One region of the Brenneria nigrifluens DSM 30175 genome, then DNA from elsewhere that is predicted to be linked to it. Evidence: predicted binding sites of a transcription regulator. Region 1 holds the regulator's gene; each other region holds the start of a gene.
The links. Region 1 encodes ArgR, which controls arginine synthesis, uptake and breakdown. Its sites were predicted from a motif close to ANTGAATAAAAATACANT; they were not measured.
Positions count from the first base shown of each region.

Region 2: a site for ArgR is predicted at 1,472-1,489, ahead of argF (ornithine carbamoyltransferase). Genes of this name have one in related genera too.
Region 3: a site for ArgR is predicted at 1,136-1,153, ahead of argA (amino-acid N-acetyltransferase). Genes of this name have one in related genera too.
Region 4: a site for ArgR is predicted at 1,768-1,785, ahead of argC (N-acetyl-gamma-glutamyl-phosphate reductase). Genes of this name have one in related genera too.

Region 1 is NZ_CP034036.1:4,031,761-4,034,907, reverse strand. Features, by position in the region: gene tsaD (tRNA (adenosine(37)-N6)-threonylcarbamoyltransferase complex transferase subunit TsaD) at 209-1,222, shown strand; gene argR (transcriptional regulator ArgR) at 1,311-1,781, opposite strand; gene mdh (malate dehydrogenase) at 2,297-3,147, shown strand, end outside.
Region 2 is NZ_CP034036.1:4,276,008-4,279,154, forward strand. Features, by position in the region: gene EH206_RS20080 (GNAT family N-acetyltransferase) at 334-837, shown strand; gene rraB (ribonuclease E inhibitor RraB) at 940-1,359, opposite strand; gene argF (ornithine carbamoyltransferase) at 1,522-2,529, shown strand; gene EH206_RS20100 (NanQ anomerase/TabA/YiaL family protein) at 3,050-3,147, opposite strand, start outside.
Region 3 is NZ_CP034036.1:3,759,312-3,762,458, forward strand. Features, by position in the region: gene amiC (N-acetylmuramoyl-L-alanine amidase AmiC) at 1-928, opposite strand, end outside; gene argA (amino-acid N-acetyltransferase) at 1,168-2,514, shown strand; gene recD (exodeoxyribonuclease V subunit alpha) at 2,539-3,147, opposite strand, start outside.
Region 4 is NZ_CP034036.1:231,227-234,373, reverse strand. Features, by position in the region: gene argB (acetylglutamate kinase) at 1-588, opposite strand, end outside; gene argC (N-acetyl-gamma-glutamyl-phosphate reductase) at 623-1,627, opposite strand; gene argE (acetylornithine deacetylase) at 1,832-2,983, shown strand.

The sequences.
Region 1 (3,147 bases):
GGGGCCGTAGCGGCGCAAGCCGCCGACAAATTTGCCGGGAGCAAATTTGAACAGCATTTATGCTGGCCCACCAGGGTGGGACACAAGGATGTGTCCCATAATAGCCCCTCGGTACGGTAGGCCCGGGTATCTCAGGCTTACAGGCAACTTTGTCAGTAACCTCCCGCATATTAATGCGGGCTTGTCCCTAATAAAAGTAGGAACCGCAATGCGCGTATTGGGTATTGAAACATCCTGTGATGAAACCGGCGTGGCCATCTATGACACGCAGGCCGGTTTACTCGCTAATCAGTTGTACAGCCAGGTAAAACTCCACGCCGATTACGGGGGCGTCGTTCCCGAACTGGCTTCGCGCGATCACGTGCGTAAAACGGTGCCGCTGATCCAGGCGGCGCTGCGTGAAGCGGATTTAACCGCCGGCGACATTGACGGCGTGGCCTATACCGCCGGTCCCGGACTGGCGGGCGCGTTGCTGGTCGGGGCGACGGTAGGGCGCGCGCTGGCCTTCGCCTGGAACGTGCCGGCGGTGGCGGTGCACCATATGGAAGGGCATCTGCTGGCGCCGATGCTGGAAGACAATCCGCCCGAGTTTCCTTTTGTGGCGTTACTGGTTTCCGGCGGCCATACGCAGCTTATCAGCGTGACCGGGATTGGCGAGTATCGGCTGCTGGGCGAATCAATCGATGATGCCGCGGGCGAAGCGTTCGATAAAACCGCCAAGTTGCTGGGGCTGGATTATCCGGGCGGGCCGATGCTGTCAAAAATGGCGCAGGCCGGCGACGCCGCGCGTTTTACCTTCCCGCGTCCCATGACCGATCGCCCCGGGCTGGATTTCAGCTTCTCCGGTTTGAAAACCTCTGCCGCCAACACTATCCGCAATAACGGCGATGATGAACAAACCCGGGCGGACATCGCCCGCGCTTTCGAAGATGCCGTGGTGGATACGCTGGCGATTAAATGCCGTCGCGCGCTGGATGAAACGGGGTTCAAAAGGCTGGTGATGGCGGGCGGGGTGAGTGCCAACCGTACGCTGCGTCAGCGTCTGGGCGAGATGATGGCAAAACGGGGCGGGGCGGTGTTTTATGCCCGGCCGGAATTTTGCACCGACAATGGCGCGATGATCGCCTACGCGGGAACGGTTCGCCTGCAACAGGGTGAAAGCCGGGAACTCGGCATCAGCGTGCGCCCGCGTTGGCCTCTGGCCGAATTGCCCGCCCTTTGAACGGGTAATCATCGGTAGCCGGCGTTACTGGCGATAACGGCTTTACGTATGGCGGGCTATCCCTTGCCCGTCGGTTATTGCCGTCGGGCTAGAGTTCCTGCTCGAACAATACCAGAATCGCCTCGTAGAGCTGCTTAACGCTGAATCCTCTGGCTGGGGTGGTGAAGATGGTATCGTCGCCGGCGATGGTGCCGAGGATCCCTTCTGATTTACCCAAGGAGTCCAGCAGGCGGGCAATCAGCTGCGCCGCGCCGGGACTGGTGTGGATAACCACCACGGAATCATTGAAGTCGACGTCCAACACCAGGTTTTTGAGCGGACTGGTGGTGGTGGGCACGCCCAGTTCGGTTGGCAGACAGTAAACCATTTCCATTTTGGCGTTACGGGTACGCACGGCGCCAAACTTGGTTAACATGCGGGAGACTTTGGACTGATTGATGTTTTCAAATCCGTCTTCCTGCAAAGCCTGGACGATCTCGCTCTGAGAACTGAACTTTTCTTCTTTCAGCAGCGCCTTGAACGCTTTAACTAAGTCTTCCTGTTTTGTCGAGTTACGCATTCCGCACCGGATTCATATGGTTATCTGTGGCGTTATTATGCAGATTAGTGAATTTTTATGCAACTATGCTGCCTATTATATCGCCAATCGGCGCTGTTGACGGTTCAAAAAATCGCCGCTTGCGGCGGCCCGCAGGGGGGCGGGCAAGGGATAGTCCGCCATAACAAAACTATCTCTGCGGCGTGTCTGAAAAATGCGTCATACGTCACATAAAGGTGAATTAAATGTTATCAAAATGATGTTATTTAGCTACTCTCGATCGGTGTACTATCGCTCCCAGGTTAACCGATCATAAATGCGCGCTGCATTATTAGTCCAAATGCTCATTAACTTTACTTACCTTTCTAATTAATAGCGTTTTTTGGTTTATTATTATAGACATAGGGTGTTTTCAGTCTTTAGGCAACTATTTTCGCTGACGGTAAGTAAATACGCTTTGTTTTTCTTCTGATGTTTATTCTATAACTAAATGAATTAACGGCATTTTTGTACTTTACGATAATAAGGAGTTTAGGATGAAAGTTGCAGTTCTTGGTGCGGCAGGCGGCATTGGTCAGGCCCTTGCGCTCCTCCTCAAAACCCAGCTTCCTTCAGGTTCAGAATTATCTCTCTATGACATCGCGCCGGTAACCCCGGGCGTTGCGGTCGATCTGAGCCATATTCCTACCGCGGTCAGAATCAAGGGCTATAGCGGCGAAGACGCCACGCCTGCTCTGGTCGGCGCGGATATCGTGCTGATATCCGCCGGCGTCGCCCGTAAGCCGGGTATGGACCGTTCGGACTTATTCAACGTCAATGCGGGTATCGTTCGTAACCTGGTTGAGCAAATTGCCCGTACCAGTCCGCAAGCCTGTATCGGCATTATCACCAACCCGGTCAATACGACCGTTGCCATTGCGGCCGAAGTGCTTAAGAAGGCCGGCGTTTACGACAAAAATAAACTGTTCGGCGTAACCACGCTGGATATCATCCGCTCTAATACCTTTGTTGCCGAACTCAAAGGCAAGCAACCGGAAGATGTCAACGTCCCCGTCATCGGCGGGCACTCCGGCGTGACCATTCTTCCCCTGTTGTCGCAAATCCCCGGCGTGAGCTTCAGCGAGCAGGAAGTGGCGGATCTGACCAAACGTATCCAGAATGCGGGCACCGAAGTCGTTGAAGCGAAAGCAGGCGGCGGATCCGCAACCTTGTCGATGGGGCTGGCGGCCGCTCGATTCGGCCTGTCTCTGGTCCGGGCGCTACAAGGGGAAAATGGCGTGGTCGAATGCGCCTATGTGGAAAGCGATGGCCAATATGCCCGCTTCTTCGCCCAGCCGGTCCTGCTGGGTAAAAACGGTATTGTTGAACGCAAAGAGATCGGTACGCT
Region 2 (3,147 bases), 240 kb from region 1:
ATAATAAAAAAATATTATTACCCAATATTTTTATTTATGACAAAATTTTATACATGCAATTATTTAAAATAATCATATCTCCGACATCCCCCCTGACACTTTTGCCAAAACATCGCCGCTGACCATCTGATAACGGCGTTCCATTTCATGCAACGCCATCACTGCGGGCTCATATCGTCTTGCGCCAGTCCACCAACGCACTACCGGCAATCCATTACGGTTAACCCGCCCCCAACATCAGCAATCGGTCATTGCATCAAATTGGGATTAAATGGTATTACAATCGCCAGCACTCATGCGAACCCCGATACCGTAAAGACAAGAGCAAATATCATGACAACCGGTACTCCCGCCAACTATCGAATTCGTCCGATTACGGTACAAGACAATGCGGCGATTGCCCGCGTTATCCGCCTTGTTTCCGCCGAATTCGGTTTGACGGCCGACAAAGGCTACACGGTATCCGACCCCGACCTGGACCACCTGTTTGAACTATACAATCAGCCGGCCAGCGCCTATTGGGTACTGGAATATGAAGGTGAAGTCGTTGGCGGCGGCGGTATCGCCCCACTGGTAGACGGTGATGAAGATGTGTGTGAACTACAAAAAATGTATTTTTTACCGGTTCTGCGCGGCAAAGGCCTGGCCAGGCAGTTGGCCATACAGGCGCTGGATTTCGCCCGCAGGCGGGGTTTTCGCCGCTGCTATCTGGAGACCACCGGCCATTTGACCAGCGCCATCCGGCTGTATGAATCACTGGGGTTTGAACATATTCCCCATTCCATGGGGCATACCGGCCATACCGATTGCGAAGTGACCATGCTGAAAGTGCTGTAATCAGCGGCCGGCTTTGCGACCGCGCCGGGAAGGAGGCGCGGCCCGCCGACGACCGCGGGCGGTTTCCCCCCCCGCAGCGTTGCATAAGGCGGAACGTGGCGATTAATGACGTTTTCCGTCGTCATCTTCGTCGTAAAAATCCTCGTCGTTCCCCTCTTCACCGTCTTCGCCATCCTCAAAATAGGTGCCCCAGCCGTCATAGTTGACGCCGTAACGCTCGGCCAGCGTCAAAAGCTGTTCCACCTGCGCGTCGATCAGCTCCGCGTTCAACGCCACTTCGCTGATGGCGTCGCAGCACATCAGTAAAATCCCGTCTTCCACTTCAAGCTCTTCCGCATCCGTCACTTCATAACCCAGTTTGAACGCTTCCACGGCGACCTTTTCCAGCACCTCGAACTTCTCGGCGGAGAAATGGTGCTCAATGGTATAGAGCGCCTCCGGGTCGCTGCCGTCATCCAGCAACTCTTCGATGATCAGGCGTGTCTCTTCACGTTGTTCTTCCAGCAATTCGCGGTTGGCCATGCCTCTATCCTCATTAATCGGCGTAATATTGCGGCATTCTCCCACAGCGTCGCGCCCGTCTCCACCATAAAGTTTGCCGCCGACACTTGAAATTGAATAATTACACATATAAAGTGAATTTTAATTCAACATTTAGCGTTGAGCCGCATGGAGATATGCCTCATGAACCCGTTTTACAAGCGTCATTTTTTAAGATTAATGGATTTTACGCCAGTAGAAATTACCGCTCTTTTAGCCCTGTCGGCGCAGTTGAAAACCGATAAAAAAAACGCTGCCGAAGTTCGCCGCCTGTCGGGCAAAAATATCGCACTCATCTTCGAAAAAGATTCGACCCGCACCCGTTGCTCTTTCGAAGTTGCTGCGTACGACCAGGGGGCGCAGGTGACCTACCTGGCGCCAAGCGGCAGTCAAATCGGGCATAAGGAGTCCATCAAGGATACCGCGCGCGTTTTGGGCCGCATGTACGACGGCATCCAGTATCGCGGCTACGGCCAGCAGATTGTGGAAACGCTGGCGCAATATGCCGGCGTCCCGGTGTGGAACGGGCTGACGGACGAATTCCACCCGACGCAGTTGCTGGCGGATCTACTGACCATGCAGGAGCATTTACCCGCCAGGGCGCTGTCGTCCATAAAGCTCGCCTACGTCGGCGACGCCCGCAACAATATGGGCAATACCATGCTGGAGGCGGCCGCCCTCACCGGGCTGGATTTGCGTCTGGTGGCGCCCGAAGCCTGCTGGCCGGAAGCGGGATTGGTGGCGGAATGTCAGGCGGCGGCAAAACGGACCGGCGGCGGCATTACGCTGACGGAGGATATCGCCGCGGGCGTGGCGGGGGTCGACTATATCTATAGCGACGTGTGGGTCTCGATGGGCGAACCCAAGGAGACCTGGCTGGAGCGCATTACGCTGCTGAAACCTTATCAGGTGAATATGGCGATGATCGCCGCCACCGGTAATCCCCAGGTGAAATTCCTCCACTGCCTGCCGGCGTTCCATGACGACCAGACCACGCTCGGCAAACAAATGGCCGAGCAGTACGGACTACAGGGCGGAATGGAGGTCACGGACGAGGTGTTCGAGTCCGCGCACAGCATCGTGTTCGATCAGGCGGAAAACCGCATGCACACCATTAAAGCGGTGATGGTGGCGACGCTAAGCCAGGATTAGCGCCCCCCGGCCTCCTCCCCTTCGCCGGCTGTCTCTTAGTCACATATACTGTTAACGGTATATGTGAGTTCAGCGCTATTTCGTGCGCTAGAAGGCCGTCATTTCTCTGCTATGTCGCAGCACGCGCCCGACGCAGGGTGGTTCAAGCGCCACCACCCTCCGGACCCGGGCTTGTGGCTGAAATCACGTCGCTGACGCGATGCCTTCGGCGGTCGCCCCCTTTCCCGAACCGCCAGTGACGGAATACTCGTCTCATCCCTGAGACTCGCCCTACCGGGCCAGCGCAAGCGCTGTTCAAAAACGCTCCCGGCGTTTTTGTCCGACGCGGCACTGGCTTGCGCCGCTTCCCTGCGGCGCATTCGCGGGGTCGTCCACCTCAGCGTGATTTCTTACGCCGACGAAAAGCAAAAAACAAAGAACAAAGAACCAAGAATGAACCCAAGACCAGAATACACATGGCCTCTAGAGGTTCCTTGGATTTGTGTATAAGAGACAGCCTTCGCCGGGGAGGAGAAAACAGTCAGCGCACCAGCGACGCGTCGATCTTCACCACCGCTTTGCGCACCGGCGCGGGCTCCCCCACGGCGCACAGCGGCTTGTGTACTTCGCCGGGGAAAA
Region 3 (3,147 bases), 270 kb from region 1:
TGCTGACCCCGCCGATCAAATCCGATTCGTTCTGCGTCTGCGCCAGAAAGCTTGCGGCGCTGCTGGTCGCCCCTTTCTTCGACAGCGCGAATACCGACGAACCTCTGGCCGCGCGGTTGGTGAACGCATCCGCATGAATAGAAATAAACAGGTCGGCCCGCTGCTTGCGCGCTTTGGCCACCCGCACGCGCAGCGGAATAAACACGTCTTCATTGCGCGTCATATACACTTTCATCTTGGGTTCGCGTTCGATCAACGCGCGCAGCCGACGGGCGATTTGCAGTACGATATCCTTTTCGCGGGTTTTATTCTTGCCGATAGCGCCGGGGTCTTCGCCGCCGTGACCGGGATCGAGCATAACCACCAGAGGACGGTCGCGCCCGGCTTTGCCCTGCTGCGGCGCCTCCGCCGGCAGCGTCCGCTCCAGATCGCCCTTGTTGTAATCCTCCAGCAGCGCCAGCAACGGATCTTCCGCATTATCATAACGGCCGGCCAGAGGGTAGAGATCCATCACCAGACGATGCCGGAACTCGGCGACCGGGCTCAGGGTAAACAGTTTGGCGTCTGTCCCCTGTTTTAGCTCCAGCACCAGACGCACGGTATTTTTATCAAACTGGCCGATGCGGGCAGTTTTAATCAAGGGATCGTTCTGCTGAAACTGGCTGGAGATACTCTTCAACACGCTATTCAGGTGGATATTTTCGATATCCACCACGATGCGATCCGGGTTGCCGAGGGTGAACTGCTTATACTTGAGCGCAAGATTTGATTCCAGCGTGACGCGGGTATAGGAAGAGGAAGGCCAGACGCGCACGGCGATCACCTGCGCGGCGGCGGCCATGCCGATACCGCTTACACTTAACAGCCAGGTTGCCGCGGCGCTTTGCAACAGGCGCCGCCGAGTCAGATTGTGATTCGAATAAGACATGCAACTCCGATCTGATTACTGTGTCGTTGGCGAATGCGCAAAACAGAGCGCTAAAAATTTCGAAAACTTTAACCAATCTCCATCCCTATGTCATTCAAAAATCATTTTTATGCATTACGCACCCTATATTTCAGGCCCGTTAGGGGAAATTCTTAATTTATCCCTCCCCTATTTCGCCGGTTACTTACCCCTTGCGTTTTGCCTGATAAAGAATAAAAATACAGAAATTACGAATAAAAATGCAAACAGGAGTCACAGTGAAGGAGCGTAGTACAGAACTGGTGGAAGGCTTCCGCCACTCGGTTCCCTATATCAATGCCCACCGTGGCAAAACTTTTGTCATTATGCTGGGCGGCGAGGCCATTGAGAATGAAAACTTCGCCAGTATCATTAACGATATCGGGCTGCTGCATAGTCTGGGGATTAAGCTGGTGGTGGTGTACGGCGCGCGCCCCCAGATTGACAGTAACCTGACCACGCATCACTACGAACCACGCTATCACAAGAATATCCGCATCACCGACCGGACCACGCTGGAGCTGGTCAAGCAGGCCGCCGGGATGCTGCAACTGGATATCACCGCCCGGCTCTCCATGAGTCTGAACAATACCCCGCTACAGGGCGCGCACATTAATGTCGTCAGCGGAAACTTTATCATCGCCCAGCCCCTCGGCGTGGACGACGGCGTCGACTACTGCCACAGCGGGCGTATCCGCCGTATTGACGAAGATGCCCTGCACCGCCAGTTGGACAGCGGAGCGATTGTTCTGCTCGGCCCGGTGGCGGTTTCCGTCACCGGGGAGAGCTTTAATCTGACCTCGGAGGAAGTCGCTACCCAGTTGGCGATCAAGCTGAAGGCGGAGAAAATGATCGGCTTCTGCTCTTCGCAGGGGGTGATTAATGAAGACGGCAAGATCATTTCCGAGCTATTCCCGGATGACGCCCAGCAGCGCATTGAAGCCATGGAGCAGGCAGGGGATTACCAGTCCGGCACCGTCAGATTTTTGCGCGGCGCGGTCAAAGCCTGCCGCTGCGGCGTACGCCGCAGTCATCTGATCAGCTATCGGGAAGACGGCGCATTGCTCCAGGAACTGTTTTCCCGCGATGGCATCGGCACGCAGATCGTGATGGAAAGCGCCGAACAGGTACGCCGCGCCACTATCAACGATATCGGCGGCATTCTGGAGCTGATCCGCCCGCTGGAACAGCAGGGCATTCTGGTCAGGCGCTCCCGCGAGCAGTTGGAAATGGAGATCGACAAGTTTACCGTCGTGGTGCGCGACAACCTGACCATCGCCTGCGCCGCGCTCTACCCTTTCCCGGAAGAGAGCATCGGCGAGATGGCCTGTGTCGCGGTGCATCCGGACTATCGCAGTTCCTCGCGCGGCGATATGCTGCTGCAGAAAATCGCCGCCCAGGCGCGTCAGCAAGGGCTGAAAAAACTTTTCGTCCTGACCACCCACAGTATTCACTGGTTCCAGGAGCGCGGTTTTTTACTCGCGGAAGTGGAAGTGCTGCCGAAGAAAAAACAGGAGCTATACAACTATCGTCGCCGCTCAAAAATACTGGTGTTGGATCTGGTCTGAAGCCGGCAGCCGTTGCGCGGCCGGCTAATCGAGCAGCAATCCGCCGGAGCGCAATACCCGCCGGCTCACCGCGTCGGTCAATACCCTATCGTGCCGCTCTCCGCCGCCCAGGCTAAACCAGTGGCGGGCGCGGGTGATGCCGGTATAGATAAGCTCCCGAGTCAGAATCGGGCTTAGATTGTCCGGCAACAACAGCGCGGTATGGGCGAACTCCGAACCTTGCGACTTATGCACCGTCATGGCGAACACCGTCTCCACCGACGGCAGACGTCCCGGCAATATCCAGCGGATCGCCCCCGAACCGTCGCCGGCGGGAAACGCCACGCGGATGCCCGCCTTTTGCCCGCCGTCGGGCAGCCGCTGAGGCACCTCCAGCGCGATGCCGATATCGCCGTTCATCAGTTTCTGTCCGTAATCATTGCGGGTCACCAGCACCGGCCGTCCCGGATACCAGTTGCGCCACGCGCCCAGCAGCCCGGCGTCAAACAGCAGTTCGGCGATACGCGCGTTCAATCCTTCCACGCCCCAGGTCCCGCGACGCAGGGCGCAGAGCAGTTGGAACCGGCCGAAGGCCTCCAGCACCGCGGCGGCCCAGGCGTCGAACGCCGCCTGCGGCGCCCGCGAATCCGGCCG
Region 4 (3,147 bases), 1.1 Mb from region 1:
CGTCATTTCCGCAATGCGCTGACCTTTGCCGTCCAGAATGCCGCTCACGTCGGAAAGCAGGATCAAATCCGCCCCCAGCGTCTGCGCCAGCGCCGTCGCCGCCTGGTCGGCGTTCACATTCATCAGGTCGCCGCCGTCGGTAATGCCGATAGAGCTGACCACCGGCAAATATCCGGACGACAATAGCGTATTCAACAACGCCGGTGAACCCGCCTGCGCTTTACCGACGAATCCCAGCTCCTCATCCAACTGCGTCACGCTGGTGCTGCCGCCGTCCGCCAGACATAGGCCGACGGCGTCGATGCCGTGCTTCTTAGCCCACGAGAGCAGCGTTTTATTCGCCGAACCGGCCAGCGCCCCGACAATGATGTCGATCTGATCGGCCGGCGTAACCCGCAGGCCGTTTTTCTTCACCACCGGCAACGACAGTTTTTTCATCAGTTCGTCAACCAGGCAGCCGCCGCCGTGCACGATCAACAGCGGGCGCTGGTGTTGCCGGCGATAGGCCACCAGCGCGCCAAACAGGCGCTCCAGCGCCTCTTCGCTATCCAGTAAAACGCCGCCTAGCTTGATAATTAACGGATTCATTGTTTTCTTCGCGCCTCAGAATGGTAAATTGCGATCAAAGTAAAGACTGGGTTTCCGGGAAACCAAAACGAATATTCATACACTGTACGGCCTGCGCCGCCGCGCCTTTCAGCAGATTATCCTCCGCGGCGACCGCGATCAGGTGTTCGCCCTGCACGGAAAAACCGATATCGCAGAACGGCAGCCCCACCACGGATTTCAACGCCGGCACGCCCTTCTCATACAGGCGCACCAGCGGTTTGTCGTGGTAGGCGTTGTGATAAGCCTCGGCGACGTCCTGCTGCGTGACGCCCGGCCGTAGCCGACAGGTGATGGTCGCCAGTATACCACGGGCGAAGTTGCCCAGATGCGGCGTAAAGATGACCGGCGTGCCGAGGTGGGTTGAAATTTCCGGCTCATGGCGATGGTTGAAAATGCCGTAAGGCTGCAGGCTGACCTCACAGAAACTGTTGGTCATCGAGGCTTTGCGTCCCGCGCCGCTGACGCCGCTGACGGCGTTAATCACCGGCCATTGCGCGGCGTTCAGCAACTGGCCGTCCACCAGCGGCTTCAGCGCCAGCTGCGACGCGGTGGGGTAACATCCCGGCACGGCAATCAGCCGCGCCTGCTTGATGCCCTCGGCCCGCCATTCGGCCAGGCCGTAGACCGCCTGCGCCAGCCAGTCGGCGTGCTGGTGTTCAAAACCATAATAGCGGCGGTAAAATTCCGCATCGTTAACGCGAAACGCGCCTGATAAATCGAAGACGGTGCAACCCGCGGCCAGAAACTCGGGCGCCAGATCGTGACTGACCTTGTGATCCGTCGCCAGAAAGACCACGTCCGCGCCTTTGGCGGCTTCAGCGACATCGGTCAACGGCCGGACCGGCAAGTCAATGATGCCTTTCAGCTGCGGATGCAAATCGGATATTGATTTTCCCGCATCTACGCTTTGCGCTGAAACGGCTAAAGCGGTTATGTTCATCTGTGGGTGACGGTTCAGGTAAAGTGCAAGTTCGGCGCCGGTATAACCGCTTGCACCAACAATCAGCGTATTCAGCATGGGATTCTGCGTACCTTCTTACTTATCTGCGGACCAGGCTACAGGGCTCACCGGCGCCATCACGCCGTTCACCCGCGAAGCCGGACGAAATGACGATTGCTCGTCGCGGATGACCTTGAGGTTTCCTTTCGCCTGGCGTTATTGTATTTTTATTCAAAATAAATGCATGAATATTGATACTATCCTAACCAGAGGCTGTCAACAGTGAAGATGAATTTACCCCCTTTTCTTGAGCTATACCGGGCGTTGATCGCCACGCCGTCGATCAGCGCGACCGACAGCGCGCTCGATCAAAGTAATCAGGCGTTAATCAACCTGCTGTCCGGCTGGTTCAGCGATTTGGGCTTTCATGTCGAAGTGCAGCCCGTTCCCGGAACGCAACATAAATTTAACATGCTGGCCAGAATAGGCGAAGGCAAAGGGGGACTATTGCTGGCCGGGCACACGGATACCGTGCCGTTCGACGACGGACGCTGGACGCGCGATCCCTTCACGCTGACCGAGCACGACAATAAGCTGTACGGCCTGGGCACCGCCGATATGAAAGGCTTTTTCGCCTTTATTCTCGATACTCTGCGCGATATCGACCCGGCGCGGCTGAGCAAGCCGCTCTATGTGCTCGCCACCGCCGATGAAGAAACCACCATGGCCGGCGCCCAATATTTCGCCGGGTCCACGCAGGTCAGACCGGACTGCGCCATTATCGGCGAACCCACCTCGCTACAGCCGGTGCGCGCCCACAAGGGCCATATGTCCAGCGCCATTCGGATTCAGGGGCAGTCCGGGCACTCCAGCGATCCCTCCCGCGGCGTTAACGCCATCGAGCTGATGCATGAGGCCGTCTCCCATCTGCTGGTGCTGCGCAATACCCTGCAGGAGCGCTATCACAACCCGGCGTTCCATATTCCCTACCCGACGATAAATCTCGGCCATATTCACGGCGGCGACGCCGCCAACCGCATCTGCGGCTGCTGCGAACTGCATATGGATATCCGCCCGCTGCCGGGGCTGACGCTCGGCGATCTAAACGGCCTGTTGTCCGAAGCGCTGGCGCCGGTGAGCGAACGCTGGCCCGGCCGGTTGAATATTGCCGAACTGCACCCGCCGATCCCCGGTTATGAATGCCCGGCGGATCACCATTTGGTGTCGGTGGTGGAAAAATTATTGGGCACGCCGACGGAGGTGGTCAATTACTGTACCGAAGCGCCGTTTATTCAGCAGCTCTGCCCCACGCTGGTGCTGGGACCCGGCTCCATCGATCAGGCGCATCAGCCGGACGAATTCCTTGATACCGCCTTTATCAAACCCACGCGGGCGCTGATATCGCAGTTGATTCAACATTTCTGCCGCGGTTGATCCCTTAATCCCCGGCGTAAAGGCGAGGGCCACCGCGTATCAACAGCGGTGGCCGCCCCTCGCAGCCCGATGACCGCCGCCAATACCTTCCCCGCGCCCCCAAAATCAGGCCCTATTGTGAAGAAAAGTAAAAAAAGTTCAGGATAATAAGAGTTTTTGCTGTT